Regions from separate parts of the Blautia sp. NSJ-140 genome, predicted to be linked through region 1. Evidence: riboswitches for the same ligand, from Rfam matches in the RefSeq annotation. Region 1 holds a riboswitch; the other holds the start of a gene.
What was found. A riboswitch is a leader RNA that binds a small molecule or an ion and turns the genes downstream of it on or off. The one in region 1 is predicted to bind thiamine pyrophosphate.
Positions count from the first base shown of each region.

Region 2: another riboswitch for thiamine pyrophosphate. It lies ahead of thiS (sulfur carrier protein ThiS); the one in region 1 lies ahead of thiW (energy coupling factor transporter S component ThiW).

Region 1 covers NZ_JALIFS010000001.1:524,854-528,016, reverse strand. Annotated here, with positions in the region: gene MUB50_RS02320 (aldo/keto reductase) at 1-931, shown strand, start outside; TPP riboswitch at 982-1,084, shown strand; gene thiW (energy coupling factor transporter S component ThiW) at 1,422-1,976, shown strand; gene MUB50_RS02310 (hydroxyethylthiazole kinase) at 1,939-2,841, shown strand; gene thiE (thiamine phosphate synthase) at 2,858-3,163, shown strand, end outside.
Region 2 covers NZ_JALIFS010000012.1:13,652-16,814, forward strand. Annotated here, with positions in the region: gene thiH (2-iminoacetate synthase ThiH) at 1-465, opposite strand, end outside; gene MUB50_RS13345 (thiazole synthase) at 659-1,444, opposite strand; gene thiS (sulfur carrier protein ThiS) at 1,624-1,827, opposite strand; TPP riboswitch at 2,089-2,196, opposite strand; gene MUB50_RS13355 (Ig-like domain-containing protein) at 2,254-3,163, opposite strand, start outside.

The DNA of each region.
Region 1 (3,163 bases):
CGGTCTGATGCTTCCGAAGGTATCTCTCGGATTATGGCATAATTTCGGAGATACATCTGATTATGAAAATATGAAACAGCTTTGTTTCACAGCTTTTGACAACGGAATCACACAGTTTGACCTTGCCAATAATTACGGTCCGGCTTACGGAAGTGCGGAGCGGAATTTTGGCAAGATTTTGAAAGAAGAACTGATGCCGTACCGTGATGAGCTGATCATCACAACCAAGGCAGGCTATGATATGTGGGAGGGCCCTTACGGAAACTGGGGCAGCCGCAAATATCTTCTCGCAAGTCTTGACCAGAGCTTGAAACGTATGGGCCTGGAATATGTGGATATTTTTTACCATCACAGAATGGACCCGGAGACTCCCCTCGAGGAAACTATGGGCGCGCTTGCAACCGCAGTTCAGCAGGGCAAGGCCCTCTACGTAGGACTTTCCAATTATGATGGAAAAACCTTAAGTCAGGCAGCAGCGATCCTGAAAGACCTGAAATGCCCATTTGTGATCAACCAGAACCGTTATTCCATTTTTGACAGAACTGTGGAAGAGAACGGTTTAAAGAGAACTACCGGCATCCTGAAAAAAGGCCTGATCACTTTCAGCCCGCTTGCTCAGGGACAGCTGACAGACCGTTACCTGAACGGTATTCCGGAGGACAGCCGAATCCGCAGGGACGGAAGATTCCTGAAAGAAAGCGCCCTGACACCGGAGCGTCTGGACCAGATCCGGAGACTGAACGATCTGGCAGCACAGCGAGGCGAGAAACTTGCAGACATGGCACTTGGCTGGCTGCTCCAGCATGAGGAAGTCACCAGCGTGCTCATCGGAGCATCCAAACCGCAGCAGATCATTGATAATGTGAAGGCTATCCACTGTGCGCCGTTTACAGCTGAGGAACTGCGTCTGATCGACGCGATTTCTAAATAAGAGAAGTTTGACAATGAAACAGGGGTGTGCTATATTGAAAAACAGAAAAGAAAAGAGCCAGCGGGAGCTTGTGTGACAGGCTGAGAGGAAGATAGATCTTCGACCGTACCTGATTTGGGTAATGCCAACGGAGGGATTGTGATCTGAGAGCGTGTCTCCGTGGAGTTTTCCATGGGATGCGCTCTTTTCGGATGCAGGAATGGAACTGGAATGTTCTGACAATGTGGGGATGTGAAAGTGACAGAGACTGCATGTGGAGCTTCTGCGAAAGAGCGGGCAGGAAGGGGAGCGCCTTAATGTCTGGCAGGAGAGTGATATTCCGGAGGATTTTTCCGGAAGGATCATGTAAGCGATGGGAATCCGTGTTTTCGGAGTGAGAGGAAGTAAGGGAACTTCGACCGCCAAAATCTAAGGGCAGACTGCAGTAGACGGGAAGCTTTTGCCCGGATCTGACAGGGCTCTGCCTGATATTTCAGGGAGGAAAAACACTATGGAAAAACAAAGGATGCACACGCTTCGTATGGTAATGCTGGCAATGATGGTTGCAATCGGTGTCGTTATTTCACCGATCCTGAGGATTGAGGGAATGTGCCCCACGGCGCATCTTGTCAATATCGTATGCTCGGTTTTGATGGGACCGTGGTATTCCCTTCTCTGTGCGACCATGATCGGCGTGATCCGTATGATGTTCATGGGAATTCCGCCACTTGCACTGACCGGTGCAATATTTGGCGCATTTCTTTCAGGTGTGTTCTACAGACTTTCCAAAGGCAAGATCATCTGCGCGGTGATCGGTGAGATCTTTGGAACAGGTATTATCGGATCCATGGTTTCTTATCCGGTGATGGCATTCCTGATGGGAAGAGGCGGGCTGACAGCATTTTATTATACGCCGATGTTCCTTGCAGCAACCACAATGGGAGGATGTGTTGCCTATATTTTCCTGAAGGCTCTGAGTAAAGCAGGTCTTCTGGTGAAATTCCAGGCAGCTTTGGGTTCAAAAACATATGAGACAAAGAATTTTACAACTGCGAAAGCGAATTAAAGAAGAAAAGCCGCTGATCCATTGCATCACCAATCCGATCTCGATCCATGACTGTGCCAACGTGGTCCTTGCAGTAGGTGCAAGGCCGATCATGGCGGAGCATCCGGCAGAGGTGACAGATATTACGGCATCGGCTGGTGCGCTGATGCTGAATCTCGGGAATATTACCGATGCCAGGATCGAGTCAATGAAGCGTTCTATGAGAACAGCGATGGAAAATAAGATCCCGGTTCTTCTGGACCTGGTAGGGGTTGCCTGCAGTGATCTCAGGCTGGATCTGGCACGGGAGCTTTTGAGCATCGGCCATCCGGCAGTGCTGAAGGGAAATATGTCAGAGCTTCTGGCTGTTTCCGGACTGCCGTCTCATGCGATCGGAATCGATGCGGGGGCGCAGGATGCCCTGACTGCGGAAAATATGGAGACTGTCAGTGAGGTGCTGAGGGCTTTTTCAAGGAGTAATCAGGCAATTGTGCTGGCTACCGGGAAACAGGATTTTGTTACGGATGGTGAACGGGTTGTTCTGGTACAAAATGGCAGTGCGGCGCTGTCCGGGATCACAGGAACCGGCTGTATGGTCGGTGCACTGACTGCGGCGTTTTTGCCAGGGTGCGAAGATAATATTGCGAAAGAGATGACGGATAGTATAGAGGTAGGTGTCCGGTCTGGCGTTGAGATGGAATTAAATGGGAAATCCGGGAATTATCTGGCTGCGGCAGTGCTTGGTACTGCACTTATGGGTATCGCCGGCGAGGAAGCGGAGAAGATTTCCCGCGGTCCGGGAAGCTTTCAGGTGAATTTGCTGGATGAGATTTATGGGCTTTCGGATCGACAGCTGCTGAATCTGTTGAAAATTGAAATGTACTGAAAAAGAGGGGATCAGGATGGATAGAAAAGATTTGGATGTAACGTTGTATCTGGTGACGGATAGTTCTTATCATACGGAGGAGTCTTTGCTCCGTACGGTTGAGGAGGCTTGTAAGGGTGGTGTGACTCTGGTCCAGCTTCGCGAGAAGAATAAGGGTGGACGTGAGTATCTGGATAAGGCTTTTAAGGTGAAGGAGATCACAGATCGTTACAATGTGCCGCTGATCATTGATGATCGTGTGGATGTGGCGCTGGCCTGTGATGCGGCTGGTGTGCATGTTGGAGCTTCTGATATTCCGGTTGCTGTGGCAAGGAAGCTGATG
Region 2 (3,163 bases), on a different contig from region 1:
CTCCTTCTCGATCTCGTCTGCATTCAGCTGTGCACGGCGGATCTTGTTGTGGCAGTTAAATCCACAGTAAATACAGTAGTTCTCACAGTAATTTGCAATGTAGATCGGTGTAAACATGCAGATACTGTTTCCGAAATGTTTCCTTGTTTCGATCCGTGCAGCCTGTGCGATTTCTTCCAGAAGAGGTAGTGCTGCCGGTGAAAGCAATGCTTTAAAATCCTCCGGTGTACGGTTGTCATGAGCAAGCGCTCTCCGTACATCTGCCTCTGTGTACTTATCATAATCATATGCGTTCATTGCGGAAATAACCTGATCCATTACATCAGATTCTTCCAGCTGTTCCATATCCGGAAGGTACTTCATGTGATCGATACGGTTCTTTTTCATATCTTCCAGAATTTCTTCATTTACGATACTTTCATTAAAATGGCCGTCCTGCTGACTGGCCTGTATTGTTTCTGCCATTGTTGCTGTGTCTCTCCTCTCGTACTTTTATTATTTTCAAATTTGTAATATTTCAGTATCTGTTTTTAGCCATTTGTTTTCTTTTCTGCTCTGGTTAATCTGTATCAAGTGAATATTCGTAATCCGCTTTCACTACACAGATTTCCCCTTAATAACCGTATATTTCCGAATCTTTCAATATACTGTCATTATTTTACTCATGCAAAAATCCGGTCAGCGGTGAGGACGCGCTTGCACCTCTCTCCAGAGTTCTTCCCATGCCGGAAAGGTATGCGCTTCTTCCTGCCTCAATAGCTTTCTTAAATGCCTCTGCCATAACGCGGACATCTCCTGCTGTTGCAATAGCCGTATTTGCCATAACTGCTGCAGCACCCATTTCCATAGCCTCACATGCCTGTGATGGACGGCCGATTCCTGCGTCCACGATGATCGGAAGATCGATCTCATCGATAAGGATCTGGATGAATTCTTTTGTACAGATTCCCTTGTTGGAACCTATTGGAGAGCCAAGTGGCATTACACAGGCAGCTCCTGCGTTCACCAGATCTCTGGCTGCATTCAGATCCGGATACATGTATGGCATAACTACAAAGCCCTCTTTTGCAAGGATTTCTGTTGCCTTGATGGTCTCATAGTTATCCGGAAGAAGATATTTGGAGTCATGGATAACTTCAATCTTTACAAAATCTCCGCAGCCAAGCTCGCGGGAAAGCCTTGCAATGCGTACTGCTTCCTGAGCATTTCTGGCTCCTGAGGTGTTCGGAAGAAGCGTAACATCCTTCGGCACATAGTCAAGAATATTGGCAAGTCCGCCCTCATTTGCACGGCGCAGGGCAAGTGTTACGATCTGAGTTCCTGCTTTTTCGATACATGCTTTTACAAGCTCCAGAGAAAATTTTCCGGAACCAAGGATAAAACGGGAAGTAAACTCATGGCCTCCCAGGATCAGTTTGTCTTCATTTGTGTTTGCTGTTGTCATTTTTTATGTCCACCTTTCTGTTATTTATCTGCATTGTATTTCAGCTGCAATAACTGCTCAGTTATTCAAATTTCAAGTCAGCAGTTATCTGCGATTCTGCCCATCCCACAGCCGGATATTCCTGCCCATCTTCAGACTTCTGAACAGGATTTTCTGTATCCATTCTTATTCTTTCTGTCTCAGCAGCTTCCGCCGCCCATAAACTGCAGGATTTCCACAACGTCTCCGTCTTTCAGCACGGTCGTGTCGTAAGTCTCTCTCTTGATGATCTCTTCATTCAGTTCTACTACCACCTGCACCGGAACATAGTTACATGCTTCCAGATATTCCGTTACGGTCACCGGAGCTTCCAGGGTTCTGCTCTCACCGTTTACTGTGATCATGTTCTCTCCTTTCCGGAAATTTCGCCAAGTCAGAAGTAATTCGCAATCTCTTCCGGTCAATCGGATATTCGCGATCCGTAAAAAAAGAGTTCACAAAGAAATACACCCGTGGTGGTGCACCCCTTCATGAACTCTGTTCACTCTCAAAATTTCCCATGTTTAATTGTAAAATATTTCTCTGTAAATCCTGATCTTACGTATATTCAGTCGGATAAAACATCCGCATCCAATAAAAAAGGAGATACGCCAAGGTATCTCCCGTAAATTCATCTTATACGTTCCTACGTTGGCATTATCCAAATCAGGTATAAGGGTCGAAGTTGAAGACTTCCTCTCAGCCTGCCGTCACAAGCTCCCCCGTTATTTACATGATTTAGTATAATTCCGATCCTGCTTCATGTCAAGAATAATAAATTTTTGTCTTATTTATAATTTATAAGCAGTGAATCCCAGATCATTCATTGTCAGGTTTAAATTCTTTTTCAGATAAGCATTTGCTGCTATCATTGTCGCTTTCATCATAATGTTGGAAGTATCCTGCAGATCTGTCATCGCTTTTTTTCCGTTTGTATACAGGAAAGTCAGATTCTGACCTTTATAAGCAGATGCTTTTGTGGAAGAAGTCAGCAGCACAAAGACTCCATCCGAAGACAGGGCGGACTTCACACTGACCGTATCAGATTTCACACAGTTTCCGATAATATCCAGTCCGGCAAGTACTCCATCGGAAGGCACAGAAATCAGCATTCCAATATCTATCTTATCTTCTTTCTTCAGATAACCGATTATCAGAGTACTTTCTTCATTTACTTTGACATTTATAAACTGACTTCCGTCTTCGGTATATCTGCCTTTCTGACTGATATATTTTTTCAGTTTGGCATAATTCTGCGTCAGTTTTGCGTTAGCCGATGCAGGATTTTTTACAGTAACCTTGCAGGTGAATTTTCTGCCGCCAAGGATCGCTGTGATATTCGCTGTTCCTGTTTTTACTGCGGTGACCTTTCCGGCTGAAGTTACACTGACAACCTTTGTGTTGCTGCTCTTCCATGACGGTTTCAGACTGGTGCCGTTGATCTTCAGTGTATAAGTTTTTTTCGGTGTCAGTGTCAGGCTGGTCTTATTCAGGGTAAGAGAATTCAGCCCTGCGATCGCTGTCAGGCCTTTTTTATTATAACCGCTCCAGATTATATTTTTTCCGGATTTCCGGTAAGCTTTTACCGTATAAGTATAACGTGCTCCGGTGCTTACTTTTGTGTCGGTAAATGTAACATTCTTACTTCCTGTGATGGTTTTTACTGCTTTCCATCCGCTGTTTCCGGTCTTGCGGTATACA